2 regions of the Nitrosospira sp. TNL200 genome follow, and region 1 is predicted to be linked to the other one. Evidence: predicted binding sites of a transcription regulator. Region 1 holds the regulator's gene; the other holds the start of a gene.
What was found. Region 1 encodes sigma-54, which starts transcription at its own class of promoters, with help from an activator protein. Its sites were predicted from a motif close to TGGCACNNTTCCTGCT; they were not measured.

Region 1 (16,279 bases):
TTCCCCTCATTTTGCTTGCTTCTCTGCTGGCATTGCCTTTCTGGCTGAGTGAGTCCGCAAGGCCGCCTTCTTCATCGCAAAATGACGGCACACATCTGCCCGATTACATGATCGAAGACTTCTCGATCATCCGTATGAGCGTTGATGGCCTGGTTCGGCATCAGCTTTTTGCAAAAAGCATGAAGCATTTTCCGGATGATAATAGCATAAGCATGGAAAACCCCCGTTTCATTGATGTTGCATCCGACAAGCCGGCGATACAGATAAATGCGGACCATGCGAAGATGTCCAGCAAGGGTGAGGACGTTTACCTGACGGGCAATGTGATGGTGCTGCGAAATGGGGGCAAGGGTCGGGGAGAGACTACCATGACCACTAGCTTGCTGCATCTTGTTCCGGAGAAGGATATTGCAAAAACCGATAAGCCGGTAGTCATAACGGAGAAGAATGCCGTGATTAATGCGGTTGGAATGGAAATGAACAACCGCACGCAGACTACCCAGCTGTTGTCCCAGGTAAAAGTCGTGCAGAAGCAAGGGCGCTAGATTCGCTATTGGAATCACATGATGCCGGCTATAATATCCATATTGATATCATGGTTTTTGATCTCATCCACGGGGATCGCCTGGGCGGAAAGAGCCGATCGCGACAAGCCAGTACATCTCGAAGCCGATAAGGCCACGGTGCAGGATGCCAACAAGCTTGCGACTTTCATGGGAAACGTCGTTCTCGTTCAGGGAACGCTTACCATCCGGGCTGACAAGATGATCGTCAAGGAAGACGCCAATGGTTTTCAATATGCTACCGCATTTGGAAATCTTGCCAGTTTTCGGCAGAAGCGCGATGGAATGGACGAGTATGTCGAAGGTTGGAGCGAACGCATGGAATATGATGGCAAGGCTGACAAGGTGCAGCTTTTCAAGAAGGCGAGATTAAGGCGAGGCCACGACGAGGTGCATGGGGAGTATATTTCCTACGACGCGGTCAGCGAATTCTTTCAGGTAAATGGTCGCGGCGAAGCAAGCGCAAGCACCCCGGTTCAATCGGAGGGGAGGGTAAGGGCCGTCATTCAACCTAAAAGAAAGGAACAGAAATCAAACACCGAAGACCAATAAAATCAGTCTGGCCGCATTGATTCAGGCAGAGATGAGCGAGCTCAGGGCTGATGGTTTGAAGAAGCGCTACAAATCCCGCACTGTTGTGCGGGATGCGTCCCTGTCAGTGACGAGTGGCGAAGTGGTCGGCCTGCTCGGCCCTAATGGCGCAGGCAAGACGACGTGCTTCTACATGATTGTAGGGTTGGTGCCGGTGGATGGCGGCAGCATTTTTCTGGATGGGCGCGATTTAAGCCAGATGCCGATGCACGAGCGCGCTCACCTGGGCTTGAGTTATCTGCCGCAGGAAGCATCGATTTTCCGGCGGCTTTCCGTGGCCGATAATATACGGGCAGTGCTCGAACTGAAGAGTTATTCCGCCGATGAAATACAGCAGCATCTTGAAGAGCTCCTGCATGATCTGCATATCAGCCATATAAGGAACAACCCTGGCATCAGCTTGTCGGGAGGGGAGCGCCGACGCGTCGAAATTGCGCGGGCATTGGCGACCAGTCCGCGTTTCATTCTGCTGGATGAGCCTTTTGCGGGTGTCGATCCTATCGCGGTCCTGGATATCCAGAAAATTATACAGTTCCTCAGGGAGCGGGAGATCGGAGTGCTCATTACCGACCATAACGTTCGGGAAACGTTGGGTATCTGTGACCGGGCATACATCATCAGCGACGGCGCGGTACTGGCGAGCGGCAGGCCTGATGAAATTATTTATAATGAAAATGTGAGAAAAGTATATCTGGGGGAACATTTCCGGCTTTGAAAGAAGTCGATTCGCAGGGATCTGGTCAGAACATTGTTTTTCCATGCTTATGAAACCTACTCTCCAGTTTAAGCTGACGCAGCACTTGACGCTTACTCCGCAGCTGCAAGAGTCGATCCGGTTGCTGCAACTCTCGACGGTCGAGCTGGGCCAGGAAATCGAGCGGATAGTCCAGGAAAATCCGCTTCTGGAGCTGGAGGATGTTTCCGGTGGGGAGAGCGCCGAATACCGGAGCTTGTCACTCCACGATCAGACCGAGTCGCTTTCCTCTGCATTACCTGAAATCCAGGATGATGCCGAGGCAAAGATGCTTGCTGGTGGCGTTGATGCAGAAGCCAAGAATAGCCTGACAGATGAGCAGGACTGGTTCAACGACGAAGGGGCCGCGCGCAACTACCGGGATGATGATGAGGAGCGAGAGTATCCGCAGCAGGCGGCGGAACCGCCTAATTTGCGCGAACACCTTCTCTCGCAACTCAGTCTCAGCCAGATTCCGGAACGAGACCGCAGAATAGTCGGATTGTTGATCGACAGCCTGAATGACGACGGATACCTCGTGCAGGATCTGGAAGAGCTAGCGGGCTTGCTGCCGCCAGAGCTCGGGATAGGCATTGACGACCTGCGCATCGCGCTCGAATACCTGCAACATCTGGATCCGCCCGGTATAGGAGCCCGCAATCTGAAGGAGTGCCTGGTCATGCAGCTGCGTGTTCTGCCGGAAGACACGCCCTATCGGGATCAGGCGCTGCTTCTGGTGAACAAACATCTCGAAAGCCTGGCATCCAGGGATTTCTGCACCATCAAGAAGTTGCTGCATTGCGATGATGAGTGCCTGCGTTCCATCCAGCAGATGATCGTCCGGCTGAATCCGCGGCCGGGCACGACCTTCAGTTCTGCGGTGGCGCGCTACATCATCCCGGACGTGATTGTCACGAAGGTCAGCGGTAACTGGACAGCGAGCCTCAATCCGGAAGCCATGCCGCGGCTGAAGATCAACCGGCTTTATGCTGATATCCTGAAACGGAGCCCCGATGACTCGGCCCGCAGGCTATCCGGACAATTGCACGAGGCGAAATGGCTGATCAAAAATGTGCATCAGCGCTTCTCCACCATCCTCAAGGTTTCTGCAGCGGTGGTTGAGCGCCAGCGGCAATTCTTTGATCACGGAGCAGTGGCGATGCGCCCCATGGTGCTGCGGGAAATCGCGGATTCTCTTGATCTGCATGAATCCACGATATCGCGTGTGACGACGCAGAAATTCATGCACACGCCGCGCGGCATATTCGAATTGAAGTATTTTTTCAGCAGCCATGTGGGGACGGATACCGGCGGCGCGTGTTCCGCCACGGCAATCAGAGCTCTGATCAAGCAGATGATCAGTTCGGAGAATTCCAAAAAACCGCTGAGCGATACCAAGATCTCTGAAATTCTGGCGCAGCAGGGCATTGTGGTTGCCCGCAGGACTGTCGCAAAATACCGGGAATCCATTCAGATTCCTCCCGTCAATCTTCGTAAATCTTTTTAATCCAAGCCAGGAGGCATAATGAATCTTAACCTTACCGGTCATCACGTGGAAATAACTCCGGCCATGCGTGACTACGTCACTTCAAAGCTGAGCAAGATCACCCGTCATTTTGATCATGTTATTGATGTCACTGTGATTCTCTCGGTGGAAAAGCTCAAGCAAAAGGCCGAGGCAAACGTGCATGTGCGCGGGAAGGATATTTTTGTCGAAACCGATGGCGCTGATATGTATGCTTCCATCGATAGCCTGGTGGACAAGCTGGATCGGCAAATACTGAAGCATAAGGAAAAGAACGCGAGTTATCGCAACGGCGCGCTGAAGAACCAGGATGTGAATACGCCCGAATAATCCTTGTTGCGGGCAGGCGAGCAGAGGAGATACGTTGATTCGTGGATCGCACGCATGCTCCATTGCTGTTATCTGTTCGCTTAGCCCCGTTTCTTGAACCGGATTGCTTTTCCTGACGGATATTGAATGTCGCAAATCAAAATTTCGCAGTTCTTCGAGGATAAGCGGCAGAAGCTGGGATTGATCTGGCTTGCGGGCCAGGACGGCGGAGAAAAATATCTCGACGATGAGGATATCGCGAAATCCACGCAGGGCGTAATCGGACATCTTAATTTCATTCATCCGAACTGGATACAGGTATTGGGTGATACGGAAGTCAATTATCTCAACGGCCTTGCTCCCGCTTCTCTGGAACAGCACATGCAGCGCCTTGCTGGGAGCCGGTTATGGTGTTTCATCATCACCGGCGGAGCCGCCATGCCAGCTTCCATAGAGGCGCTGGCGAATTCGGCTGCCATTCCTCTTTTCTGTTCCCCTCTTTCCAGCCTGGAAGTAATCTGGCTGCTGCGCCCCTATTTGGGACGCGTCCTCGCTCCCTCCACCAATCGGCATGGCGTCCTGCTGGACGTACTGGGATTGGGGGTGATGATTACCGGCGATAGTGGCGTAGGCAAAAGCGAATTGGCCCTTGAACTGGTGAGCCGCGGGCACGGCCTGGTGGCGGACGATGTGGTCGAGCTCTACCGGATCGCGCCGGAAACCCTGGAAGGATGTTGCCCGCCCATGCTGCGCGATTTCCTTGAGGTGCGTGGATTGGGCATGCTGAATATTCGCACCATCTTTGGCGAGACCGCAGTGCGCCGCAAGAAGAACATGAAGCTCATCGTCCATCTTCAAAAACCGAGCAGCGCTGATTTGAGCTCCCTGGAACGATTACCGATCAATGATGTCAGCGAGAGTATTCTCGATGTCAATGTTCGTAAAGTCATCATTCCCGTAGCCGCCGGCCGCAATCTGGCCGTGTTGGTGGAAGCCGCGGTTCGTAATTATGTGCTGCAGTTGCGAGGCATCGATAGCGCCCAGGAATTTCTTACCCGGCATCAGGATGAGATGGAGAATGGGAAACTGGAATAGCACTGGAAAGATAAAACCTCTGAACGGGTTCAGCGCAAGCGGGAAGCTTCGCTGTATGATCGTGCAAGGCAAGAACGTGAACCATTCGCCGCAAACCCTCTCACCCCCGAGCCGGTAGCATGCGATTGATTGTCATCAGCGGCCTGGCAGGATCCGGTAAAAGCATCGCGCTTACCGTTCTTGAGGATAGCGGCTATTATTGCGTGGACAATCTTCCCGCCAGCCTGCTGAGCGAGGTTACCCTTTACTTGAAGGAGTCCGGCCATCAGCGAACGGCCGTCAGCATCGATGCCCGCAGCCGCGAGACACTGCCGTTGTTGCCGCAGCAATTGGCTGATTTGAAACACAAGGGTATGGATGTGCATCTGCTATTCCTTGAGGCTAAAACCGAGACGCTGGTAAAGCGGTTTTCCGAAACCCGCCGCCGCCATCCGCTCAGCGACGCGCATTCAACTTTGCCTGAATGCATACAGGCGGAACGGGAAATGCTGGTCGAAATACACGATCTTGCCAACCGTATCGATACCAGCGATCTGAGTCCGAGCACTCTGCGGGCGTGGGTCAGGGATTTCGTCGGTCTCGATCACGCGTGCCTCACGCTTTTTTTTCAGTCTTTTGGTTTCAAGCATGGCATTCCGCTGGATTCGGACATGGTATTCGATGTTCGATGCCTGCCTAATCCCCATTATGAGGCCGCGTTGCGGCCGCTCACCGGAAAAGACCACGCTGTAGTCCAGTTTCTCGATGCCGTGCCCGATGCGAATCGAATGTACGGGGACATCAGACGCTTTGTCGACGACTGGCTGCCGTGCTTCATCCGTGATAACCGGAATTATCTGACCGTGGCTATTGGCTGCACCGGGGGAAGGCACCGCTCGGTCTACTTCGCGGAACGCTTGGCGCGCCATTTCGGGGGGAGTAACCAGGTGCTGGTGCGTCATCGGGAGCTCAATCAATAGCTGCAAGTCGAGCGGGCTACAGTTCTTCCTTAAAGAGCGCCAGCAGGAATTTTAATGACTATGTGACGGAATGACTACTATGCGATCGGCTTGTTGAATGGAGGCGCGTAAAACCATCACATTGGCTTATACCGGCGCATCAGGCATGCTTTATGGCCTGCGTTTGCTGGAACTGCTGCTGGCGGGCGGACATCGCGTTTACCTGCTTTATTCGCAGGCGGCGCAGATTGTCGCCCACCAGGAATTGCAGCTGGTGCTGCCGTCCCGTCCCCGCGAGGCGGAACAACTATTTCGCGAGCGGTTCAATGCTGCGGAAGGACAGCTTCGGGTTTTCGGGCGGGAGGAGTGGTTTGCTCCCGTTGCCTCGGGTTCCAATCCACCGGATGCGATGGTGGTTTGCCCCTGTACCATGGGTACGCTTGCCGCCATTGCCGCCGGATTGAGCCAAAGATTGATAGAGCGCGCGGCGGACGTCACGCTGAAGGAAAACCGCAAGCTGATCCTGGTCCCCCGCGAGACGCCGTTTTCCGCAATCCACCTTGAAAACATGTTGCGGCTTGCGCGTAATGGGGCGGTGATCCTGCCGGCAAACCCGGGATTTTATAACCAGCCGGCAACCGTGCAGGATATAGTCGATTTTATAGTGGCGCGGATACTGGATCATCTCGGGGTAAGCCATTCCCTTGCACCTCGGTGGGGCGAGGACAATCAGGCAAGCCGAACCGGAAAGGATTGATTCCGTACCGGTGGGATGGTGGCTGCTTCTAATTCCGGTAATTCGCCGCGGCGCATTCCTCGGCGGAAACTGGAGCAAGGCTGTTTCCTGCGGTCCGATATATGCCGGCTTCAGTCACGACAAAGTCCATTGGAATATCGTGCGGCTGTGCATGCAAGTCCGCCAGCCGTGCTATTTCGAATGCTACGCCGATCGCCACCGGCCGCGGTACGCTGGAAGCCAGCGTACGGTCAAAATAACCGCTCCCATAGCCCAGGCGGAAGCCCCTTTGATCGAACCCGACCATCGGTATGACCATTGCTCCCACGGAAACCAGGGGAGTATTATCGGGAACAGGGATGCCATAAGCACCCGTTTTCATTGGGGCTTCGTGCCACCACTGGCGAAATTTCAATGGCTCATTCTTCCTAGTTACTTCCGGCAACGCAACGATAGCACCATGCCGAAGGATAAAATCCATCATCGGACGGGGATCATATTCTCCGCGATGGGGCCAGCAAAATCCTACCGCAACGCTTCGTAACCATGGAAAGCCGCATCTCAGCGATTCTGTGATGGCAGTGTTCCAGCGATAATAGTCATCCTCCGACACGGCTTCTCTCAGCGCCATCAACTCGGCGCGGCGCTGCTTTCTCCACTCCCGCCAGTTATCCATTACCTTGCCGAACCGTCCATCCGTTCCAATATAGAACGACTGACCGCTATTTCGCATGTTCCAAAGAGTACGAAGAGTGCCACAACATGCGGGATCCCGTCCTGGAGTCGTCGATTCTTGCAAACAGCTTTCTTACCGGCGCAGGAATTGCGGCGCCGAGTGCCTCATCCGGCGTGAACCATTTTACTCCCGCATCCCCTTCCGCGATTTCTGGCGAGAGGGAGACGACCTGAAGCGGCAAGGGCCGGATTTTCAGCCTGAAGTGAGTGAAGGTATGATGAAATTCGTCCATGGGTGGTAGAAGTCTGACTTTCATGCTGAAACGGCGCCTGCAATACGCATGCGTATCTTCGTCACCCGGCATTTCCGGGAAGCACCATAAACTCGCCCAGACTCCGGCAGGCAAGCGCTTTTCAAGCAGGATTTTTCCTTGCCTGATCAATATCAGCAAGGAAGTTTCCCTTTCCGGAAGCTTCTTTCCCGGTCTGCGCATGGGGAGTTCCCGTACACGGGATTCGCGGAAAGCCAGGCAATCCTCCCGCAGGGGGCATACCGCGCACTTCGGCCGGGCACGCGTGCAGACGGTGGCGCCCAGATCCATCAACGCCTGCGTATAAACCTCGATATGACTGCCCATTCCCGCGCCTACCGAGTCCGGCAGAAGTTCCTCTGCCTTTTGCCACAGGCGCCGCTCGTTCGTTTTCACCCCGGGGTAACCATCCATCCCGAAGTATCGCGCCAGGATGCGTTTGACGTTCCCATCGAGTATCGCATGGCGTTTTCCGTAAGCAAATACGGCAATGGCCGCGGCGGTGGAACGTCCCACGCCCGGAAGCCCCTGTATGGCATCGGCTTTATCTGGAAACTTCCCTCCGTGACCTTCGACGATCCGGCACGCAGCCTTGTGCAGATTTCTTCCACGGGAGTAATAACCAAGACCGCTCCACTGCGCCAGCACATCGTCGAGAGACGCGGCCGCCAGTGCGCCGATATCCGGATAGCGTTGCAGGAACCGCGCGTAATAGGGAATGACCGTCGACACCTGCGTCTGCTGCAGCATGATTTCCGAAATCCAGATAGCATAGGGGTCGCGCGTGTTCTGCCATGGAAGGTTCTTACGGCCGTGGAGTCCGTGCCAATCTATCAGTTTGGTGGCGAACTCAGGTATGCTCATATCGCGCGGGAGAAGGCTTCATTGCAGTCTGTCGCGGGATCGCTGGCAACACCCGCATCCCATTGTCGTCTCAGTTTAATGATGATTTGATCGCCCTGCAAACCTTCCAGTCACGCAGCTTCCCGCACCACCTCGCTCGCCGAGGCATACTCCGCGCTTTCCACTGCTTGGCGCATCATCATCGCCATTTCCGCAGTCAGCGCGATACTTACTTTCTCGACATTTGCCATGGAACTCTCCTTGACAAGAGCAGTAGTAAAGTTTACTTCCAATAGCAAGGGTTAAGGAAATGTTTGATGAAGGCATGGTGCCGGTGTTAATTACGGCCCGGTAAAGCGGACTGGTTACCAGAAGAAACTGGTAAAGAACTCGATGGACTGATGACTGGAGCGGGTGAAGGGAATCGAACCCTCGTCGTAAGCTTGGGAAGCTTCTGCTCTGCCATTGAGCTACACCCGCAAGGCGGGGAAGATTATACAACGGAACGCGTGAACCTACTTCCCGGCAATCATATCCTTACGGGACCTCCTTTCATCTGGTTCCCGGTATAGAGATCCCACTGGAGCGAGGCTGGCGGCCATGGGAGGGGAAACAGTACAAATATGATTATGTGCCATGCTGGCGAAGGCTCGCTGTCGCGTGTTTGATGTATGAACCCCGGATGATCGACTATGCGGACGCCGCCCCGTATAATTGCACGGGAAGCTATGCCATGACGCATGGCAATATCCATTTTCTCATTTTGAAATGATACAACTTATCGTCAACGGTCAACCTCAGCGCATCCCCCTGCCGCAAGAAACGGGCATGGCATCAAAGCCGGATCACCAGATTTTGAATATCACTCAATTGCTGGAGCATATGGGCCTGCACGGCAAGCGTATCGCCGTGGAACGCAACGGCGAAATTGTCCCTCGCAGCAAATTCGATCAGCCAATGCTGGCGGATGGGGATCGGCTGGAAATTGTGGTTGCGGTGGGCGGGGGATGACGTTCCTCGCTTCCCTCCTAACAAGTGCGATAAACGCCAACAGGAGTTCATGGATAATCTGATCATCGCGGGAAAAACGTATACCTCGCATCTTCTCGTCGGCACGGGAAAGTACAAGGATTTCGACGAAACGCGCGCAGCCGTCGATGCCAGCGGCGCGGAAATCATTACTGTAGCGATACGCCGCACTAATCTCGGACAGAATCCCGATGAGCCCAACCTGCTCGATGTGCTGCCTTTGTCGAGCTACACCTTCCTGCCCAACACCGCCGGATGCTATACGCTGGAAGAGGCGGTTCGTACCCTGCGCCTTGCGCGCGAGTTGCTGGATGGCCATAGCCTCGTAAAGCTGGAGGTTCTGGGTGATCCAAAAACGCTCTATCCCAACATGACTGAAACGCTGAGAGCAGCGGAGATCCTGGTAAGGGAGGATTTTCAGGTCATGGTATACACATCGGACGATCCTATTGCGGCCAGGCAACTGGAAGAGATCGGCTGTGTGGCGATTATGCCGCTGGCTTCCCTTATCGGCTCCGGCATGGGCATACTCAATCCGTGGAATCTTCAGATCATTATAGAAAACGCCGCTGTTCCGGTAATTGTGGATGCAGGTGTCGGCACTGCTTCAGATGCCGCCATCGCCATGGAGCTGGGTTGCGACGGCGTCCTGATGAACACTGCTATCGCTGCCGCGCGGAATCCGGTGCTCATGGCGTCCGCCATGAAAAAGGCGGTCGAAGCGGGCCGCGAAGCTTACCTGGCGGGAAGAATGCCAAAGAAAATCTACAGCGCAAGCCCCAGCTCACCCGTGAGCGGGGTAATAGCGTCCAGCAAGGGTAAATCAGTCTAGTTCACTTCCCGCCTTCCAGCCCACCGGCCTTTTCGCAGCCTTTCCGGTTTTCCCGATACATTGATCACTTCGCCCGAATAATGGCAGAGCATCGTCCGATTCGCAGCTTCGTTCTCCGGCAGGGGCATATCTCCAGCGCCCAGCGTCGCGCACATGATTCCCTGATGCCTAAATATGGCATTCCATTTACCGGCGGTATACTGGATCTCGACGATCTTTTTCGCCGGCGGGCACCCAGATTCCTGGAGATCGGATTTGGAATGGGCGAAACCACCGCCCTTATTGCCCAGGCGCATCCGCAACACGACTATCTTGCCGTCGAAGTCCACACACCGGGCGTGGGTGGTTTGCTGAAGTTGATCGACGAGTTCGGGCTGGCAAATATACGCATCATTCAGCATGATGCCGTAGAGGTGCTGCAGAAATCCCTCCCATCCGGTTGCCTGAGCGGGGTACATATTTTTTTTCCGGATCCCTGGCCCAAGGCGCGACATCACAAGCGCCGGCTGATACAGCCGGAATTCGCCAGGCTTTTATCCACGAGGGTGCAAAGTGGCGGCTATATTCATGCCGCCACCGACTGGGAAGATTACGCGGTCCAGATGCTACAGGTCTTTGGCGACGAGCCGCAGCTCGTCAATATCGCAGCAGACTATGCGCCACGCCCGGCACATCGGCCCATGACCAAATTCGAGTTGCGGGGCCTGCGGTTGGGGCACGGGGTATGGGATGTCGTGTTTCGCAAACGATAGCAGATCAAGAACTGCGGTCTGCCGCCTTTTCCGGATCGGGCAGGAAAATCTGCAATAAATCATTCAAAAACCGCCGGCCGGCGAGCGTGGGCGCGATCCGCATGCGGCCACGCGTTATGAACCCGCGCTGCTCAGCTTCATCGAGCTGATGCTGAATGCGCATTACGGGAATGCCGGTACGTTCCAGGAACATTCGAGTACTGAAGCCTTCCGTCAGGCGAAGGGCATTCATCATGAATTCGAATACCCGGTCTTCTCGCCCGACTTCGTGCTGCTCCATGACGGCATCAGCGTCGGATACATCTGGCGCCATCCTGACGAGGTACTCGCGCGGCTGTTTATAACGGATCTGGCGAATTATTCTGTCGGCGAAGCTGATTTTGCTATGTGCTCCCGCGCCGATACCCAGATAGTCGCCGAACTCCCAATAGTTCATGTTATGGCGCGATTCAAAGCCAGGCTTGGCGAACGCTGACGTTTCATAATTTACATACCCGGCATCGCCAAGCGCTTGCTCGGCCATTATCTGCATCTGGGCGGATAGATCGTCGTCTGGCAGCGGCGGAGGGTGGCGATGAAACAGCGTGTGGGGTTCCACGGTCAGGTGGTACGCCGAAATATGCGAGACTTCGTACGCGATAGCGGTTTCGATATCCTGACGCGCGTCCTGCAGGGTCTGATGCGGCAGCGCATACATCAGATCGAGATTCACATTGGAAAAATTCTCCCGGGCGATCTCGACCGCGCGGCGAGCCTCCGAGTCATCATGTACGCGACCCAGCGATCGCAGGTGCTTCGGATTGAAACTTTGAATGCCCACCGACAGGCGATTGATTCCGGCGGCATGGAAGTCCGCAAATTTTTTTGCCTCGAACGTTCCCGGGTTGGCTTCCAGCGTCACCTCTGCGAAGTGCTCCAGGGGCAGCAGGGCGCGAACGGCAGTGAGGATGGTGTCCAGGGATTGGGCACTGAACAGGCTGGGAGTGCCTCCCCCGAAAAAGATGCTTATCACCTTGCGGCCCCAGACCTGAGGCACCATCGTTTCAAGATCTCGGATGAGGGCAGCGACATACTCCGATTCCGGCAAAGAATTGGAATCGCGAAGCTCATGCGAATTGAAATCGCAATAAGGGCATTTTTTCAGGCACCAGGGGATATGGATATAAAGGCTGAGAGGCGGCAGCGACATAAGCCGCGGCGCGCGCGACCCTGGCATGAGCACAGGGGAGGTGCTTGGTTGCATGATTATTCGAAATGACTCGCCGTCCGCCGGGCAAGGCCTGCTCGTCCGTGACCGCGAGTCGAAGAGGCTGCTGGTGACTGGGAAAGATGGGAAAGAAATGCCGCATCCTGCCTGCGGCGCGATAGCGTATTCAATAACCGGCAACCCACTTAAATTTCTTCTTCCCTGATTTTATCCACCAATCGGGCCAGCGCCTGGCCACGATGGCTTATCCGATTTTTTTGCTCCATGGAAAGCTCCGCAGCAGTCCTGCTCAATTGGGACAGAAAAAAATAGGGATCATAGCCGAACCCTCTCTCGCCCCGCGGCTCCAGCACGATCTCGCCATGCCAGGTCCCATCGGCAATGATAGGCTGAGGGTCCTCGGCATGCCGCAACAGCACCATTACGCAGTAATAATAAGCCCGCCGATCAGGTTCACCAAGAAGGGTTTCCACCAGCTTCCGGTTGTTGCATTCATCCGATTTTGGCTCGCCGGCGTAGCGGGCGGAATGGATACCCGGCTTGCCATTCAGCCGGGGCACGCAAATACCGGAATCGTCAGCCAGGGCCGGCAAGCCGGTGCAAAGGCTGGCGTGCCGCGCCTTCAATAGCGCATTTTCGACGAATGTGACATGAGGTTCCTCCGGCTCGCTAACCCCGAGCGCGCTCTGGGGAAATATCTCGAATCCCAGGGGTTCCAGCAAATGCCGGATCTCTCCCAGCTTGCCCGCGTTATTACTTGCTATGACCAGTTTCCGCATCTGCGTATCAGAATATGCCTGTCCCTGCCGGCTTTCTCATCCAAATCTCATTCCGCATGCAACGCCGATTTTTGAATCCGGATCAACTCTTCTATCCCGGCATGCGCCAGATCCAGCATCTCATTCAATTCTTTCCGCCTGAATGGAGTTCCCTCCGCCGTCCCCTGCATTTCAACCAGGCCAGAATCGCCGGTCATCACGACATTCATGTCCGTATCGCAGCGGGAGTCTTCCTGGTAGTCGAGGTCAAGCACCGGCACGCCTTCATATATTCCTACTGAAACGGCTGCAACATGGGAGAGTATGGGTGTTTCCCGTATCAGTTGCTGTTTCAGCAGTTTTTCCACCGCGTCGTGAAGCGCGACAAATGCGCCGGTTATGCTCGCGGTGCGGGTACCCCCATCAGCCTGGATCACGTCACAATCGATCTGGACGGTGCGCTCCCCCAGTTTTGCCAGATCCATCACCGAACGCAACGAGCGTCCGATCAGCCGCTGGATTTCCATGGTTCGGCCGGACTGCCTGCCTTTGGCGGCTTCGCGCTGCATCCGCTCATTGGTTGAGCGCGGCAGCATTCCATATTCGGCAGTTAGCCAGCCCTGGCCCCTCCCGCGAAGAAACGCAGGCACTTTCTCATCCAGGCTGGCGGTGCATAGTATTCGGGTGTCTCCGCATTCGATCAGTACCGAACCCTCGGCATGTCTGGTGTAATGACGGGTGATCCTGACAGGACGAAGCTGAGCTGGTTGGCGGTTGCTGGGGCGTATGGGCATGGAAATTTCAGGGAGATAACATTCGGAAGAGCATCGCGGACAAAACGGCAATAATGGCTGGCGGCGCCGGCATTAAGCGGGATTGGCGCCGGAGGACAAATTCGTTATGGCATAATCCCCTGAAAGCAGCTCGATAGCAGTTTCCTATTCTAACGTATTAAGGACTTGCCAGTGGACAACTCGGTTGCCATATATAGTATGACCGGATATGCGGCGGTCACGAAAGAGCTGCCTTACGGTTCCTTGAATCTGGAACTTCGTTCCGTCAACAATCGCTATCTCGATCTCCAGTTTCGCCTGCCTGACGAATTGCGTCTGCTGGAGGCAGGGATGCGTGAATTTCTTTGCACCCGGTTGAATCGCGGAAAGGTCGAATGCCGCCTCAGCTTTTCAAGAATCGCGGACACGGGCGGATTGCAGCAGATTAACACCAATTTATTACAAAACCTGCTCGAACTGGATCGCGCTATAAGGGTGACCCTGCCTGACGCGCGCGGGCTGGAGGTTGCGGACATCCTGCGCTGGCCGGGGATACTCAGGCCGGAAACCTCGCCCGCGGAAAATCTGTCCGGCCCCTGCATGGACTTGATGCGGCAAGCTGTGGATGAGTTTGCAGCATCCCGTGCACGGGAGGGGGAAAAGCTGAAAGGCATTCTGCTTCATCGCGTCAGCAGGATGCACGCCTTGGCATCGGAAATAGTGCCTCGCATCCCCGGACTGCTTCTGGCTTTCGAGGAGAGGCTCAAGTCGCGCTTGCGCGAGGCCCTGGTAAACCTCGATGATGATCGCATCCGGCAGGAATTGTGGTTGTTTGCCAGCAAAGTGGATATAGATGAAGAATTATGCCGTCTCACCACCCATCTGGGGGAGGTGGAGCGCGTACTGGTCAAGGGTGGCGTTATCGGCAAGCGCCTGGATTTCCTGATGCAGGAGCTCAATCGCGAAGCCAACACCATAGGTTCCAAATCGATGGACGCGGGAGTATCGAAAATCTCCATGGAACTTAAAGTATTGATAGAGCAGATGCGGGAGCAGGTGCAACATTGAATAAAGTCTCAAGATTGAGCAACTGGGTACCACGGGCATCCCGTTCTACGTAAATGCTATAGGCCGGCTGGTGGTGCTGCGCTCAATTCTTGAGGAAAGAAAGAGCCGGCGCCAAGGCCCAAGTGGCAATCACCCGTCTTAAAACAAACGAAGTGATGAATGCTGCTGAACGGTTGAAAGTAGTGCTGGGAAAGCTGGATTGAGCCGGCAGATCAGTTTACGGCGGCTGGGTTTAAGCGTCGGATAGAAATCCATAGGTTGAGTTTGGGTAGAGTGCGGGGGAGACCTGTATACAAAAACACGTTTGTCTTTACATATTCTTATATATGTATATATTAATTACATATTTCTACACATGTTATGTTCATCTGTAAAGAGATGACCGAAATTTTTCCACTAACGAATCTGCAATCGGCTCGCTTCGACAGACCTGACATTCTGAAAAAACTGACAGTTGCGATGACCTGCCCCTCCCATTAGCTTCATGACGTAGTAGAGTCCGATTCTTAAAAAGGAGTGGACTATGAAGAAGCGATTCAGCGAAGAGCAGATTATTGGATTTCTGAAGGAAGCCGATGCGGGCATGCCTGGAAACTCGGTGATTTTCTCGGATACATCTCCACATGGTCGGCGGCGCAGCGCTTGATCGAAGCCGGCCGCGAAGACATACTTGAAACCTTCTTTGCCGATCTCTCCCGGCTTTGGGGGCCGGATGAGCACAAACGACCGGTGACGTGGTCCATCAACATGAGGCTGGGTCGCGTATGACCCAAGGCCATTTCCCCCATGACGAAACGGCCATTAAACTACTGCGGCTGATGCTGTGCAGCGTGCTGCTCCGTACGTGCTACTTTCGACTAAAAATCAGCCATGAGTCAGTTCGCCATCCTGTTCGGCGAATGATTCATTCAAGCCAGAGACTGAAAATTATTCAATCACCTTGCCGACAACTTGCGTTTTTTCTTACCCTTGTCATTTGCATGCTGCCCTGCCCGTCGGTTGCGGATCCAGTCGACGAGGTCATCCATGCCCAGGTAGTGCAGGTTCCCGATGGCGATTCCCTCACCATAGTCATCGACGGACACATGTCAAGGGTACGGCTGGCCGAGATCGATGCGCCTGAAGGTCAGCAGCCTTTTTCGGATCGATCGAGGAAATCTCTTTTTGATCTATGTTTCTGGGTAGAGGCGGAGCTGACGGGCATAACGAAAGACGAATATGGGCGCATGCTGGCGCGTGTGACGTGCAACGGGATCGATGCCAATTCAGAGCAGGTGAAACGTGGCCTGGCCTGGGTTTACGATGACACGAAAAATGACGCGCTGAGGGAGTTGCAAGCCAAAGCGCGGGCTGCGGGGCGGGGCCTGTGGGGAGCGCAATTTCCCCTTTCCCCGATTCCACCCTGGGAATGGAACGATTTTTTTTAGTATGTTCCATTGCCAACTTTCATTATGGATAATGCCGGATGAAGAAACCGGCATCGTCTTGAAAATCGGCGGGGTCCTCCTCATTTCACAGGCTTACAGCACGACGGATTGACA
Region 2 (16,279 bases), 330 kb from region 1:
CGATCATTTGGTCGAGTTCCAGTTCGCGCACCACTGGCCAGATCCTGCATCTTTGCGCAGGCTCTGATGGAGCAGTGCCCCTTGATCGGTTGAGATCAATAGCCCTGAAAAAATTTCGTGAATATGGTCTGTCTGCCCCTGCGCAGAAAACATTGCCAACTGCCTGGCTTGATATTATTACCCGGCTGGCCGCACCTATTGCTTCAAAGCGGTTAAAACGGGCCTTGGCTACCCTGCCCATCTTTCTTGATTATCTATCCGAAGATCAGATATTCGCAAACGAACGGACTCGTCAGTTGCTTGAACCCGCCGGCCTCTTCATTCCGCAAGCAGATGCTTTTCTGGATCCAGTATTGGACTATTACCTGAACCGAAGCTACAAGCGTTAAAAAATCCTCTCAAATACGACTCTACGGATACATGCCGGCGTTCTCCCGCTACGGTGACCTTTTGTCCTAAATCTTACACATGCGCCGAAGCTATCTAGCATGACTTGCGTAACATATTGATACTTAATAATATAATAATATGGCACGGTTTCTGCTTATGATTGAATCAAGGGAAAGGTTTTAATATTTCCCAAAGGGTTTAAATAACCATATGTTGGATATCAATCAAAGGGAAACTATTCGTGAAAAAGAATTTATTCGGTAATCTATATGCTGCCGCCGGGGCAGCCATGGTGGCGGGCACTTTGACAATGGCGTCTGTGCAGGTCCAGGCTACGTCTCTTAACTGGTCAGATCTCAGCGGCGGTGCAACCGGGCCGTTCATCCTCTTGGATAAACTGAACACAATTGCCAGTCCTCAATTATACTTTGCATCGACCAACCTTGGTGCGAATAACGTCCTCGACAATGGCGATAGCTTTACGGAAACACTCACATTGCTGACCAACAGCAGCAGTCTGGGGGCTGGCGGCACAGTATTCGGTCTGGGCGGAGATTATAGATTCGATGTCTCCATTCTGGGCCACGTCACTAATGCCATTGGAACTCCCATTACGCTTAATGCGGATAATTCGGTGAGCAGCGACGCCACATCTAAATTTGACGTCGTATTTGATTCAGCCACCATTGGTCTTTTCAATAATGCCACCAACGACCATATCGCAAATTTGACTTTCTTGAGCGGTGGCGCGTCTAACGTCCAACTGATCGCGGGCTCATTTATCGGTGACATAACATTGAACACCCTGTTGGGAGGCGTGGGATGTGTCAACTGCGATCCATATATCCGGAATAATGCCATGGGCAGCATTACCGGAGTTGAAAGCGAGTTTTTCGCAATTACCACTGGCTCGAGCCGTTTTCTAAGTTTCAATGGCTCTGACTTCGCAACGCATACCTTGATAGCTAATTTTCAGGACAATGGACAATCGACGACCTTTATACCCGAGCCTGGTTCGTTGGCGCTATTAGGGGTAGGTCTGCTGGGTTTCGGTGTATCCCGAAGAACGAGGCCCGATTAGCTGGAGCAACACAAGGACCAGAAGAACGTCTTCCGGTCCTGCTTTTTTGAAGCTTACTTTCGTTCCTATGTTTTATGTCGAAAATTCTTACAATGTGGTTTTTGTTATCTGACTTTAAAATATTAAGTCATTGAAATAGCGGTGGTTTATGAAACAGGCATGAATAGTGCTTAGATATAATCGTGGAGAGCAGCAGATAGCAGTAGATAGCAGTGGATAGCACAATAGTATTATTTCTATTATTAAAAGTTGGTTAATCAATTTTGAGTTAAGGGAGGTGGAATTATGGACAAATCACTTGCAAGAAAAAAATTATCATCGGTAGGCGTCGCAGCCGCGGTTGCCGGGCTTTTTGCAACGGCGCCCATGCACGCGCAGGCCGTCGCACTTCAATTTAAAGACCTGAATCCTACAGGTGCATTTATCAGCCTGGATAAATTGAACACGATTGGCAGCCCGCAGCTCTTCTCCGCAGATGCAAACCTGGCCATAGCTGGTGCCGCTAACACTCTTGATGTTGGGGACACATTTCACGAAACGCTTACATTGCTGACGCAAAGCAGCAGCCTGGGTGGCGGGGGGACGAATGTCGCTCTGGGTGGCGATTATCGATTTGAAGTTGATCTCAACGGTACAGTGACGGCCACTGACCCTAACCTTATCACTATTAACGGACCCAATAACGTGACTCCCGGTGGTCCGTTTGACATTCAATTTACTTCAGGTACCATCGCACTTTTTGATAACATTACCAATACTCATATCACGGATTTGCTATTCCAAAGCGGTGGCGCATCGGGGATACAGTTGGTAGCCAACTCGTTTATTGGCGACATTACGATAAATAGTCTGATTGGCGGCGCTAATTGTACTGCCGCCTCCTGTGATCCATATATCTTGAACAGTTCGGGGGGCAGCCTTGCCGGAGCTGGACTTGAATTTTTTACCATTACAACAGGTTCGACGCGTTTTCTCAACTTCGATGGTTCCTCGGGAAGCACATTGATGGTTAATTTTCAGGATAACGGACAATCGACGACTTTTAACCAAATTCCCGAACCTGCTTCACTGGCATTGATAGGAATGGGATTACTGGGTCTTGGCGCAACCCGTCGCTGGAAAAAATCCGTCTAGATATAAAGACGTCTCATAAACGTTTTATAAACATCTCGTCAGGGCCGGGAGGGAGATCTCTCCCGGCTCTTTCTTGTATATTGCATGAGTTGGCGCAACATCTGCATCAAATCTCAAAGTTCAATAGGCGGCAAGTAAGGCGAAATACCACAATGCCTTGATTTGCAGTAAGTCTCTTCTGATCCTTATTGATCGTAAGGCTCATGCTGTCAGGAAAGTATTACGCGATATCAACTTACCCTTGTGGTCTTATCTGTCATCGCTTAAGCTTCTCACTGGTTTAGAATTCACCCGGCTTGCCCGTTCCGCATCATAGTTGCTGTTACTTTACCCTGCCGCTGAATCCTGCGTTCTCCTTCGTATAGGATCAATAGCGGATATCGTTGGAAATTATATTTGGGTCTCTGCATGCCAGATACGCTCCGCCTGATGAAGATCATGATGAGGGAAGCCTTTACCTCTCGAAGGTTTCCGCGACAGCCGGAGCCCATGGTCATGGACGGGGCCCAACAGGTCACGGCATATGCCGATTCCGCAAGACGCGAAGATGGAATCATGGCTGTTTCCAGCCTGTTCCATGCCGCTCATGCGACGTTGGCAATACGCGGACGTCAGCAGGTTATCGATCTCGGGTGCGGACCCGCTACGCAGCTTGTGCCGATTGCGCTGTTGAATCCTGAAACCCACTTTGTCGGAGTGGAGCTTGCGGAAAAAATGATCCAGAGTGCCCACGAGTTGTTGCAGATAAGCAAGGTTTCAAATGTTGAAATCGTGCGAGGAGATATCACGCAACTGGATAGCTATGCGGACAAATTTGCTGACGGTGTTATCAGTACGATGACGTTGCATCATCTGCCGGATTTTGATCATCTACGCGCATGCTTCAAAGAGGTGCGGCGTATTCTAAAGCCGGGAGGCGGGCTCTATCTCGCCGACTTTGGCAGACTTAAATTACTTGAATCCGTGGGTTTTTTTGCGCACATGCATGAAGCTTCACTGCCACCGGAAGTGGTGCAGGACTATGAGTATTCTTTGCGAGCTGCGTTCAGTACGAAGGAGTATCAGAAACTGATCCAGGAAGAACTGGGCGGGCAGGCAAATTTTTACCAGACGTTTCTTGCCCCATTTATGATCATCGTCAAATCCCCTGATCGGGCTATCGACTTACAACTTCAATCCGATTTCCGGAATCGCCGCGAAAAATTATCAGCACCGTTTCGGCGGGACCTGGACGATTTGCGCCGCTTTTTTCGTTTGGGCGGCTTACGCGGCGATCCGTTTCAATGACGGTTCACTACCGTACTTATTCTTGTTCTTGGCGACAACAGCTGCTCACCGAGGAAAGGCAGGATCTCACTGGAGATCGGATAGTGTTTTATTTCTTAACTTTAAATTGTGGAGGTCAAGGTTTACAGCCACTTATTTCAGTTAAGGCAACGTTGGAATCTCCGCTGAATCTCTTTTTCCTTATGCCGGGGAAAAAAGTATGAATACAGCGATCTCTCCTTGAATCCGCACGATCCCGCAAACGACGATATCTGTGCATCCATATAATCCAGATCCAGGTGCAGCAGGACGGCCGGCGCGTCGACACGCGGGCAAGTGCGCTTCTCTCCAACTTGTTTAAACCCGAGCATGCGCTTGTAAAATGCTGCATGGCGGGGGTTAACTTCAATAAATGCGTCTTTTACCTTGTGAAGGGTGTAGGCATAGATGTAAAGGAGGTGGAACAGCGAAGCGAGCAACTCTTTTGAACCGAACTGTGGATCAATGGCGAGCTTTGACACTTCGCAGATTTTGTGGCCCTTTTTGCGAAAAATATTTATCTCATCTTTATAAAGCTCATCAGCCGCCAGACCTTTTTTGGAGTCAATACCGAGTGTTAAAGTCCCAAAAAGTTGCTGCTCCCTTGATGCCTCAAGCGTAAGGTGATGAGGGTTATGCGGAATAACTGCGGAGTCATCGGTAGTGTAGCCACGCCAGGAATACATTCGCTTGATTAGCAGGCCCGCTTTGCTCCGTTGCCTGGGTGAATCGACAAGGCGGATATTATAATCAGTACATTTCAAAAGATATTCCTCATCACTTAGTTCATCCAAGAGTCCCTTAAAAGCGATGTGAGACTTTGATTTTTGGGGCGACGTATAGTGAGTTTCAATTGTTTCAGCAGATGGGGGCACAGGAATTCTGCTAAGAGGAAGAGCCTTTTCGTGATTTAGTTGCATTGGATGTCCCGGAGAATTTGGTTAATAAAGTGTTCCAAATTGATTTGGGCGAGCAACTTTTTTAAACAGTGGCTTTTTGGAAGACAGCTTTATATGCATTTGCCCGGACTGATCAATTGAGTGGATGAATAAGACAGGATCTAGGTACAAAGGCTTGGAACTTGGTGAAATCAATTAAGCACGTTTCATGCCAAATTTTTAATGCCTTAAAACATATGGTTAATCGACAAAAGGATGGGAAGCTGTCGCCGAATAAAGCAATTGTTCTTCTATAAATATGTAACCTACTGTTATATAAAGATACCTTGGTGTTGCCTTTTGGCGACACCACAATCGTGGGAAAGGAGTCGTGATGTGAAGAGAAGCTTTATTCGTAGCGCATAGAGGCACATCTAGGAGATCCACAAGGTCTGTCGCAGAATGCCATTACAAGATACTTCTTCCAAAGATCTGCTGAATATTCCCTTCGAACTGATGAGAGCATCTAGCACATGTGTTCGCTCGCGATATTCCGCTATAATTTTTGGATTGATCTGGTGGTGGCTGCCAAGCGATTAAATTCTCTTCATCTTCATTATGTTACGTTGGACGAACTGCTCCGCTAGAAATTTTGTATCCAAGTACCAGCAAGGAGGCGAGTTTTTCGGCAAACTTGACCAAGGGGTTTGCCATGAAGAAGTGGTTTTTAACAGAGCAGATTGTGGTGGTATTGAAGCAGGCGAACTGGGAATGCCATGAGCAATCTGATCCGTCAGGTAGGGATCTCGGAACAGATGTTCTACCGGTTGGAAGAAGCAAGTACGCAGAGATCAGGTGCGAGCTGAAGCAGTTGCAGTTTCGCTCGAAACTACCCAAGTGAAGATGGTCGTAACACATCAAGCGAAGATCAAACCGACCAAACCCAATGAAGCATAGAGGATGGATTTGTGGCGGACCAGCTCGCTAACGGCATGAAGTTCCGTACACTGACGATTGTCGACGTCTTCAACAAGGAAGCATTAGCGATGGAATGGGTCAGTGCTTGCGAAGCGAGTATGTGGTGCTACATTAAACCAGTTCGCGGCCGGCCTGAGTTCTTCTCAGTATATTTTGTTGATAACGGCAGCGAATTCTCGGAGCAATTGCTCGATCTTTGGGCCTCCAATCATTGGAGACGAACGTTGCTTACTGTATTTGCTTAAGCAATAGCCGCGCCTCATTAACACTGGCAAACTGCTCCCCCTTACGCAGGAGTCGTTCAAGTTCTTTACGAGCTTGAGTTTTTTCCCCCGATTTAGCCAGTCCAGCGGCAAAATGATAACGAATTTCTGCCGTCTCCGGTGCCAACGAAATTGCCTTCTGCAAAAGTGGCAGACCTCGGGCAATGTCGCCCTGTTCCACTAATATCCATCCCAGCGTATCTAGTATAGAGGGGTTATCCGGCGCCAGGTGATAGGCTTTTTCTGCATACTCCAGGGCTAGAGGGTCTTTCTCCTGATGGTAAGCGGTAGCGAGATTGTTCAGTGCGGGAATATATTTGGAATCTTGCCGCAAAATAGCCTGATATTGTTCTATCGCAGGCTTGTTCTCCCGGTTTCCAAGATAGACTTGAGCAAGATACATTCGAATAGGCGTATCGGCAGGATGTTCCTTCAGCCACTGAAACAAACGCGAGTTTGCTTCCTTACCTTTTCCCGACTCAAGGAGTGCTCCATGCAACTTCACCAAGATTGATTGATTCTTATTGATAGCGAAAGCTCTTTCGTAAGCTGCGGCAGCAAGTGCTGGTTTTTTGTACATCATTAGCAGATCTCCTTCTGCTATGTATCCAACGGGCGACTTGCCTTGCTGTTCCTGAATCTGATGGGAAATCATAATGGCTTTGTCATAATTCCCCTGCTGTGACTCAAGCGCGATCTGCGCCAATTGTGCATCCAGGTAATCGGGTTTTATAGCCAGCGCTTTTTTCAACGCTTCCGATGCGGCCGAGCGGTTCTCCATTGCCATGTGCACGGAGGCGATATGCAACTGAGCGAGAGCAGACTCTGGCATTGCAACGGCAAGTTTATTATAACTCTCTAGGGCGGCAGCCCTGTTTCCGTTGGCAAATTCGGCTTGCGCCAAAAGCTCCAGCACACTGGTGTCGTGAGGGTGAATGCCCTGCAGTTTCTTGGCAAGTGCCAAAGCTTTTTGTTTTTCCCCTGAACGGAGGTAGTGAGACCCTAGCGCCAGAGCAGGCTGGAGCGAATCAGGGTTTTCGTTGCTGGCGCGTTCCAGCCACTGCGTGGCCTCCTTACTCTCTCCCTGACTGAGCGCAAGGGCGGACAGCGCTGTCATTGCCTGAATATTCTTTTTATCCTTTACTAAAATGCCTTTAAAGCGCTCTTTGGCGGCGTCCGGTTTTTTTTCCAGCAGGTCTAGCTCTGCAAGATTTACAATAGCCGGGAAATAAGCGGGATCAACCGACAACGCTTTTTCAAAACTTGCGCGTGCGCTGCGCATGTCTTTCTTGTTCAGGTAGATACCGCCTTTGAGATTATAGACCAGGGGATTGTCTGGCTGCTCCTTCTCAAGCCCCTGTGCCGCTATTAAGGCCTTGTCGTACTGTTTGTTTCGAAGATGAGTCATGATAAGCAGGATGCCTGCCTGGGATAATTTGGGGTTCAGCTTTGTTGCTATTTCCAGCTCAGCCACGGCCCGATCGTTCTCGCCTTGTCCCATTTTGCTCATGCTTAGGGCAGTATGCAGCAATGCGCTTTGGGGCGAGAGAGTGCTTCCCTTTTCAAAATATTCCGTTGCTTTTGCAAAATTCCTGGATTGCATATAAGCTTCACCCGCCAGAGCAAATAGCTGGGAATCCTGTTGCGTGTCTTTTAGTGCGGGGGTCAGTACTTCAATCGCTCGTCCCGGTTGGCGGTTTTTCAGCAGGGCGGAAGCTAGCAATTTGCGTGCATAAAGATTTTTGGGATCTTTCTCCAGATAATGTTTCAGATGCTGCTCTGCCTGGAGTGACGACCCAAGGGCCAATTGCACCGCGCCAGCAAGTAGTATGCTAGGCAGATGTTCCGGTGCTTTGCTTAATATCTGCTGTACAGGCTCCAATGCGGCAGAATAGTTGCCTTGCGTGTAATCGAGCAGGGCCTGGGCATAGAGGATCATCCCATTGCCGGGTGCCACTTTGCGGGCTGCTTCTATATTCGTTTTAGCGGAATCTAATTTTCCCGCGCCGATTTCTATGAAAGCCTTATTCAGATAGGCAAGAGAGCTATTCGGTTTAAGCTTCAAAACCTGATCATATGCGGCCAGGGCCGGATCGACTTCCCCTTTGATACGTAGCAGGTCGGCCTTAAAAAACCAGGTGTCCGGATTTTCAGGATTTCTGGCTACCGCCTGTTCCGAATATTGTGTCGCAGTTTGGAGATCGCTCTTTGAAAGTGAGTATCGTGCCAATCCGATCAATGCACCCCCAAAATCCGGTTTGACAGCAAGGGCCTGCTCAAACGAGTTCTTGGCGTCCTCAACCTTGCCCAGCCCCAATAACGCGTTCCCTCTCAGCGTGGAAATCTCTGCCGAATTCTGCTTATCTGAAAGTGTTTTTGTCTCATCGAGAACCTGCTGGAACTGACCTAAGCTCAGCAAAGTTAACCCCAGGTCGGGCAATACCTTATCAGGGCTCATTCCCAGGTTAAGGGCTTTGCGAAGCTCTTTCTCCGCTGATTGTAAATCGCCAATCTTGTTATAAGTCAAACCCAAAAGATAGCGGGCTTCAGGATTATTGGGATTTTCCTGAAGAGCATTTTTGAGTTGGATAACGGCTGCTTTATCGTCTCCCTTCTGTTGATAATTTTTTGCTTCTGAGATCAAAGTGTCGGCATCTTTCGGCTTGTTGCACCCGATAAGACCTCCACTAACCAATGCAGCAGAAACTATTAATATCGATAAATTTTTGGCCGTAGCTCGCATTAAAAAATCTCCCTCTGCCGCTAGAGATGGTAATTTAATCGAGAACTGCCTTTTCAAAAGTTGTTGCTTGCGAAGTTTTATAGTTCTCAATGGCCTAGCTCACCTATGCAGACGAAAAGTAGAACGAAATGGGGGTCATACCGTTATGTGGCTTTGGGTGTCTGTATTCAAGACCTCTTGCTCAAAGCACAATTTCTATCTCTATTACCCTCATTTTGCTGTGTTACGAGAAACTACAGCGACAGGATTTTAATATAACCTTAATATATCAGACTATCGCTCTATTTTTATCGAAGATAGTTGTTTCACCGATGAGCGCGAATCCAGTCGCGCCATTGTTCGAACAACCCCCTGTCAAGGGCGGCAATGGCGGAACGCTGCCAGAGTGGTTCCGCCCAGAAGTCATCCTCGTTGAAACCACACATGTGCCCTCCCGCTTCCTTCAGGATGAGGCAGCCAGCAGCGTAATCCCACAGCTTTTGCCCCCCATGGAGGTAGAGGTCAAAACGGCCGGCGGCGGTATAGCACCATTCAAGCGCGCAGGACCCATAATTTCGTTGAGAGGAGAAAGGCCGTTGCAGACAGATGTTCTGTGCGAGCTGGGGTCCCAGCCGCTTCAAGTCGACATTGGCGATGGCGTTGCGAAAGGGCGGCACATGTTCCTTGAGCGGTAATTTTTCGCCATTCAGGAATGCGCCGCTGCCTTGCTCGGCATAAAACATTTCATCTGCCACCGGGTTGTAAACGACGCCAAGCACGCTTTTGCCGTTTTGCATCAACGCTACCGAAACGGCAAAATAAGGCAATCCATTTACGAAATTCGACGTGCCGTCTATAGGATCCATGCACCACAACCCGGCTTCTCCCGCCCGCCATTGACTGATTTGCTCCTGTTCCGGCATTTCTTCCCCCACCACGGCGCCGGCGTGGATCTTTTGCAATTCACGCGATAGCGCTTCCTGGGTGGCAAGGTCGGCTTCGGTAAACAGGCTTCCATCCGCTTTGCGCTGGCGGGCAACCTTCAGATAGCGCGGTATGATTTCCTGTTGCGCCACTACCCTGACCGTCGAAATGACTTCATGGAGCACGTGCTATCCCGCCCGCCATTTGATGGAACAACCGATACTGGGAATCTGGTCTTTTGGCCCTTGTCCGGATTCAGCGATCTGGACCATGGCTTCAAAAAGATCGCGGCGGGCATCCGGGGGCGCGGCTTCCTTGCGGGATGCATCCAGCCGTCCCCGGTATTGCAGTTCAAGTTTGTCATTGAATCCGAAGAAATCGGGCGTGCACACGGCACCATAGGCTTTTGCGATCTCCTGGTCTTCATCCCAGACATAGGGGAAGGGAAAATCGTATTCCCTTGCGATTTTCACCATGTTTTCGAACGAGTCCTCGGGATAATCGGCGGGATCATTCGACATGATGGCGACAGCGCGGATGCCATATGGGCGCAGTTCCTTCACATCGCGGATGATGCGATCCCGAACCGCCTTCACATAAGGACAATGATTGCAGATGAACATGACCAGCAATCCTTTTTCCCCTCTCGCGGCTGAAAGGTCGTAGCGCTTGCCATCCACTCCCCGCAAATCGAAATCCACCGCTTCCCAGCCAAAGTTGCAAACTGGCGTTTCCAGGCTCGCCATACTTTCTCCTTATGGATAATTTAGATTAGAAGCGATTCCGCGCTCCGGAAGACACCGGCCGAAGCAAGCAACAAAAATGCGTAACGGATATAATCGAAGCAACAGGTTATCATTCAATCGAATCAAGTTCGCGTTTTCTCTCAAGTGGGGAAAGAAATACAAATAGTCTAACATGGGAGGCTATCATTTATCGCCATCCCGTTTCATCTGCAAAAACGGAAACGTACCCCCGGTTTTATTGCCCCGGAACTATTGTTGCGGGACACGCCCTCGCGTTGCCCAAGACCGTCGCACACCACGCGTTTCATGTGGTGAGGCTTAAAAAAGGAGATAAACTGACATTGTTCAATGGCGATGGAGGAGAATATCCAGCCGAAATTCTGGATACCAGCCCAAAAAGCGTCACCGTCATTCCAGAAGCGCATCTGGGTATTGAGCGTGAATCGCCGCTTGACATAACGCTCGTTCAGGCTTTGTGCAGCAACGAAAAAATGGACTGGATCGTGCAAAAGAGCGTGGAGCTGGGGGTTTCCCGCTTTCAGCCGGTTACGGCCCGGTTCGGCGTGGTCCAGCTTTCGAAGGAAAGGGCCGAGAAAAGGATGAGGCACTGGCAGGATGTTGTCATTTCTGCCTGCGAGCAGTGCGGTAGAAACCGCATTCCTCCCGTACTACCGTTGATGCCATTGTCAAGCTGGCTCGAAGGAGTGCCAGATGAATGCAAGGATATGGATAATCCGGATTCGCAAAAATGCTTCATGCTTTCGCCGACTGCTGCAGAAGGTTTGCGTGATTTTCCCAGGCTGCCTGGTCTGAGCCGAATAGATCTTCTCGTAGGGCCTGAAGGCGGTTTCGACACAGACGAGGAAGCTGCCGCTGTTATGGCGGGATGTACTCCGTTGCGTCTGGGAAAGCGGCTGCTTCGCACCGAGAGTGCGGGGTTGGCAGCATTGGCTGCCATGCAGGCGCTATGCGGCGACTACTGATTTGACGAAATAGGAGCCTGCAGGGCGGGCGCGGCCGAGTCGCTCCCCCGTTTCTATAAGAAACCCAATTTACACAGCATGTCATATTCAGACATGGAATTAAACAGCGATTTCGTAACCTGGTTCCGCTCGGTTGCCCCTTATATCAACGCCTTTCGCAACAAGGTTTTCGTTGTGGCGTTCGGTGGCGAGGTGGTTGCAGACGGTAAATTTGTCGAACTGGTTCATGATCTTAATATCCTTGCCAGCCTGGGAGTCAGACTCGTGCTTGTGCATGGAGCGCGGCCGCAAATCGAGGCCCGGCTCGCTGAACATGATTTGCAGACGACATATGTAAGGGATATGCGTGTAACTGATGCTGCTACTCTGCAATGCGTCAAGGAATCCATTGGACGCGTCCGGGTGGAGATCGAGGCATTGCTGTCGATGGGGCTGCCGAACTCGCCCATGGCCAACGCCGCAATCAGGGTGGCCAGTGGAAACTTTGTCGTTGCTCGTCCTATCGGAGTAATTGAAGGTATTGACCTGATGCATACGGGCGAAGTGCGAAAGGTCGATGCGGCGGGAATTCGTTCCCGCCTGGAACAGGGCGAGCTGGTGCTGCTCTCGCCGCTGGGCTACTCTCCTACCGGAGAAATATTCAATCTCACCCTGGAAAACGTCGCCGCTGAAGCGGCAATCGTGCTGAAGGCGGAAAAACTGATTTTCCTGATGGATAGCGCGGGCATACAGCAAGCGGACTGCAGCGATTCCGAGCCTTCATTGCTGCATGAACTGACGGTGGAAGAAGGCAAGGCGCTGCTCGCAAAATTATCCGATGGCACCAGCACGCTTTCGGACGACGCCCAATTGTATCTCCCGTTTGCAATTCATGCCTGTCAGGGGGGAGTATCACGTGTTCATCTCGTCAGCCGGCATGTGGATGGCGCTGTGCTGCAGGAATTGTTCACCCATAGCGGTATTGGAAGCATGATATCGGAAGGGCCGCTGCAGAATTTGCGCCAGGCAAGGATAGAGGATGTCGGCGCTATTTTACAACTGATAGGACCACTGGAAACCGATGGTACCCTGGTGAGGCGCAACCGTGAACTGTTGGAAATGGAGATAGAGAGGTTTGTCGTCGTAGAGCACGACCGCATGATAACAGGCTGCGCAGCGCTCTATCCCTTTGCCGATGACAACGCAACCGAGCTTGCGTGCCTTACCGTGCACCCGGAATACCGAAGCACGGGTTGCGGCGACGCGCTGCTGAAGAACATCGAGGCCAGGGCAAGGTCCCAAGGCAGCAAAAAGCTGTTCGTTCTTACTACCCGAACCGCGCATTGGTTCGTCGAACGGGGGTTTTACGAAACGGGGGTGGAGGAACTACCGAAGGTCAAGCGGGGCCTATACAATTATCAGCGGCGTTCCAAGGTATTCGTAAAACGCTTGTAGCTGTAATCCTTCATATGCCCGCCGATGGCCACAGTATCTGCGCCACGGTATCCGCGGATGTCCTGCTGTTCCCGGCCTTCGTACACGAACATGGGAATGCGGATTCATTTGTTTGTCAGGGGAGGAGTCGATGGGAAGAATGGTTAAGTGCGTCAAGCTGGGCCGTGAAGCAGAGGGACTGGAATTCCCGCCCTATCCTGGCGAGCTGGGCAGACGTATCTTTGACAGCGTGTCGAAGGACGCGTGGACTGGATGGATCAGGCATCAAACCATGCTGGTCAACGAAAACCGCTTGAATCTGGCGGACATCAAGGCTCGCAAATATCTGGCCGGGCAACTCGAAGCCTATTTTTTTGGGAGCGGGGCCGAGCAGCCCGCAGGTTACGTGCCCCCGGTGAAATAAGCTGCTGTAAGCATGAATGAGTTGTGACCTCTGGGGCCTGTTAACAGGCCTAGTTCGCCAACCCCCCCGGCTATCGGGACCAGACCTGAACCTGCTATCGTGACAGACCTACAACCGGGCAACCCGTTTCTTAACCGGGAACTTGGACAAATTGCGTTCAATCGGCGCGTCCTTGCTCAAGCCGAAGATCGAACCATTCCCCTATTGGAGCGACTGAAGTTTCTTTGCATAGTCAGCAGCAACCTGGACGAGTTTTTCGAAGTTCGTGTAGCCGGACTGAAAGAGCAGATCAAGATCGATACACCCGTCCTTGGCCCGGACGGGATATTGCCGCGCCAGGTATTCAGGCAGGTTTCCGAAGAGACTCATGCGCTGGTCGCACGGCAGTACCAGTTGTTGAATGAGGAAATTCTGCCTGGGCTTGCGCAGGAGGGGATTCGCTTCCTGCGCCGGGCCACCTGGAATGACGCCCAACGTGAATGGATCAGGGAATACTATTTTCGCGAACTGATGCCGGTGTTGACTCCGATAGGGCTCGACATATCGCATCCTTTCCCCCGCGTGCTCAACAAGAGCCTGAATTTTGCGGTGGAGCTGGAAGGCAAGGACGCGTTCGGCCGAAGTTCAGGAACGGCGATCGTACAGGCGCCACGTGTGCTGCCTAGGGTAATCCAGTTGCCGGAAGAAATTGGAGGCGGCGCATATAGTTTCGTGTTTCTATCCTCCATTCTTCACGCCCACGTGGGTGAGTTGTTTTCCGGCATGAATGTGCTGGGCTGTTATCAGTTCCGCGCCACCCGCAACAGCGAGTTGTTCGTGGATGAAGAAGAAGTCAAAAATTTGCGCATCGCCTTGCAGGGTGAATTGCCTCAGCGGCATTTGGGCAACGCCGTACGGCTGGAAGTGGCGGATAATTGTCCTCGACACATGGCGGATTTTCTGCTGGAACAGCTGGATCTGGCGCATGATGATTTTTACCAGGTGGAAGGACCAGTAAACCTTGTGCGGATCATGCAGGTTCCTGATCGTATCGAACGGCCGGATCTGAAGTATCCCGGATTCATGCCGGGCTTGCCGCAAACGCTGCAAAAGAGAAAGGCGATGGATATCTTCCACATGATACGGAATAACGATATTCTGCTGCATCATCCCTATCAATCCTTTCAGCCGGTCATTCATTTTCTCCAGCAGGCCTCGACGGACCCGGATGTCGTCGCGATCAAGCAGACGGTTTATCGCACTGGAGCAGACTCTCAGATTATGGCGGCCCTTATCGCCGCAGCCAGTAGTGGCAAGGAGGTCACCGTAGTGGTGGAGTTGCTGGCGCGGTTCGATGAGGAAGCCAATATCAATTGGGCCGGGCGGCTGGAAGAAGTGGGGGCGCACGTCGTTTACGGCGTGGTAGGTCATAAGACCCACGCAAAAATGGCAATGGTGGTGCGGCGCGAAGAAGGGAAGCTGCGCCGTTACGTCCATGTCGGGACGGGTAATTACCATGCGAGTACCGCCCGGCAGTACACAGACTTTGGCTTGTTTACCTGTAACGAAGAAGTGTGTGCGGATGTGAATGAGGTATTCATGCAGCTGACAGGTCTGGGCAAGGCTGGAAAACTAAGGCACTTATGGCAGTCCCCTTTCAGCTTTCATGCCGAAATGCTGAACGCTATTGGTCGCGAAGCCCAAAATGCCAAATCGGGAAAATCAGCGCGCATTATTGCTAAAATGAATGCTCTCCTTGAACCGGAAGTGATCAAGGCGCTTTATGCCGCTTCGGGAGCTGGAGTAAAAATCGACTTGATCGTCCGGGGAGTCTGCGCATTGCGTCCGGGAATTGCAGGATTGTCGGAGAGGATTACGGTGCGATCAATAGTAGGACGCTTTCTTGAGCATAGCCGGATTTTCTATTTCCATAACGGCGGAGAGCACTCGATATATCTTTCCAGCGCCGACTGGATGGATCGAAATTTTTTTCGCCGCATCGAAATATGCTTCCCCATCCTGGAGGCGAGACTCAAGAAGCGAGTACTTACTGAAGGCCTGAATGTCTATCTCAGGGACAACCAGCAGGCCTGGGAAATGGATGGCGAAGGTAATTACCGCAGGAGGTCCGTAAGGGGAAATAGGAAACTCTGCGCGCAAGAGGCGTTGCTGACGGAGCTGGCGGCGGCCAAACAGAGTTGAATTATCCTGAATCCGGCAATTGGACAGGGTGGAGTGTGCGGTTTTTGGGGTGCAGGGCAAGGCGCAACGACGCGGAATGGCCATTCCATTTCAGAGGGTTGCAACGCAGCCATGTGCTGCAAAAATTGCACAATTCGCCTTATAGCGAACTCACCACGCAGGTGCACGTCGAATATCGCGAAAATCTTTGTGGATCATGGTTGCAAACTAAAGAAGGGCGGTCAACTACCGGATTTAGGGAAACGCTGATTTAATGCATTTTGACGAACGGAGGCAGTGGATGACATGCGAGAATTGGTGCATTGAAAACAGATAGGCACTTGGCGATGCAAGGGAGTTTTTCTGACCTGGAATACGCGGCGAAGAAGAAGGTGACGCGACGCGACCGATTTCTCGGCCAGATCAATGCTGTGACACCGTGGTTGGCACTGGTGGCCGAGATTGAGCCATTCTACCCCAAGGGCACAGGCCGTGGTCGTCCACCGATTGGCGTGGAACGCATGCTGCGCATGTACATCGCCCAGCAATGCTTTGGTCTTTCGGATGAAGGCATTGAAGATGCCATTTACGACAGTCAGGCTCTCCGGTCCTTTGTCGGGATTGACCTGTTGCGTGAGTCGGCACCGGATGCCACCACCCTGCTCAAGTTCCGTCGCCTGCTTGAAGACAACAAGCTGACCGAGCGCATCTTTGCCGCCATCAATACCTTGCTGGCCGTGAAGGGGTTGATTCTCAAGGAGGGCACCGTCGTCGATGCGACGATCATCGCAGCCCCGTCCTCGACCAAAAACCAGAGTGGCGGGCGTGATCCAGAGATGCACCAAGCCAGGAAAGGCAACCAGTGGCACTTTGGCATG

Region 2: ACZ5CE_RS13735 (N-acyl amino acid synthase FeeM domain-containing protein) is a predicted target of sigma-54. The motif match lies at 5,008-5,023, and genes of this name have one in related genera.

What each region holds. Positions count from the first base shown of each region.
Region 1 covers NZ_AP041003.1:49,546-65,824, forward strand. The annotation lists gene lptC (LPS export ABC transporter periplasmic protein LptC) at 1-545, shown strand, start outside; gene lptA (lipopolysaccharide transport periplasmic protein LptA) at 603-1,115, shown strand; gene lptB (LPS export ABC transporter ATP-binding protein) at 1,147-1,869, shown strand; gene ACZ5CE_RS00275 (RNA polymerase factor sigma-54) at 1,919-3,394, shown strand; gene hpf (ribosome hibernation-promoting factor, HPF/YfiA family) at 3,413-3,742, shown strand; gene hprK (HPr(Ser) kinase/phosphatase) at 3,869-4,816, shown strand; gene rapZ (RNase adapter RapZ) at 4,936-5,775, shown strand; gene ACZ5CE_RS00295 (flavin prenyltransferase UbiX) at 5,873-6,511, shown strand; gene ACZ5CE_RS00300 (5-formyltetrahydrofolate cyclo-ligase) at 6,540-7,223, opposite strand; gene mutY (A/G-specific adenine glycosylase) at 7,213-8,340, opposite strand; gene ACZ5CE_RS00310 (ribbon-helix-helix domain-containing protein) at 8,451-8,570, opposite strand; tRNA gene ACZ5CE_RS00315 (tRNA-Gly) at 8,726-8,799, opposite strand; gene thiS (sulfur carrier protein ThiS) at 9,148-9,330, shown strand; gene ACZ5CE_RS00325 (thiazole synthase) at 9,380-10,180, shown strand; gene ACZ5CE_RS00330 (hypothetical protein) at 10,177-10,335, opposite strand; gene trmB (tRNA (guanosine(46)-N7)-methyltransferase TrmB) at 10,261-10,932, shown strand; gene hemW (radical SAM family heme chaperone HemW) at 10,937-12,175, opposite strand; gene rdgB (RdgB/HAM1 family non-canonical purine NTP pyrophosphatase) at 12,325-12,918, opposite strand; gene rph (ribonuclease PH) at 12,966-13,685, opposite strand; gene ACZ5CE_RS00355 (YicC/YloC family endoribonuclease) at 13,863-14,738, shown strand; gene ACZ5CE_RS00360 (hypothetical protein) at 15,262-15,384, shown strand; gene ACZ5CE_RS00365 (thermonuclease family protein) at 15,719-16,165, shown strand.
Region 2 covers NZ_AP041003.1:3,033,276-3,049,554, reverse strand. The annotation lists gene ACZ5CE_RS13755 (SDR family oxidoreductase) at 1-389, shown strand, start outside; gene ACZ5CE_RS13750 (PEP-CTERM sorting domain-containing protein) at 632-1,471, shown strand; gene ACZ5CE_RS13745 (PEP-CTERM sorting domain-containing protein) at 1,757-2,605, shown strand; gene ACZ5CE_RS13740 (class I SAM-dependent methyltransferase) at 3,014-3,892, shown strand; gene ACZ5CE_RS13735 (N-acyl amino acid synthase FeeM domain-containing protein) at 4,030-4,830, opposite strand; gene ACZ5CE_RS13730 (hypothetical protein) at 5,501-5,689, shown strand; gene ACZ5CE_RS13725 (hypothetical protein) at 5,757-6,011, shown strand; gene prsT (XrtA/PEP-CTERM system TPR-repeat protein PrsT) at 5,995-8,862, opposite strand; gene ACZ5CE_RS13715 (inositol monophosphatase family protein) at 9,078-9,860, opposite strand; gene ACZ5CE_RS13710 (thioredoxin family protein) at 9,864-10,421, opposite strand; gene ACZ5CE_RS13705 (16S rRNA (uracil(1498)-N(3))-methyltransferase) at 10,604-11,404, shown strand; gene argA (amino-acid N-acetyltransferase) at 11,498-12,838, shown strand; gene ACZ5CE_RS13695 (oxidative damage protection protein) at 12,969-13,241, shown strand; gene ppk1 (polyphosphate kinase 1) at 13,341-15,422, shown strand; gene ACZ5CE_RS13685 (IS5 family transposase) at 15,749-16,279, shown strand, end outside.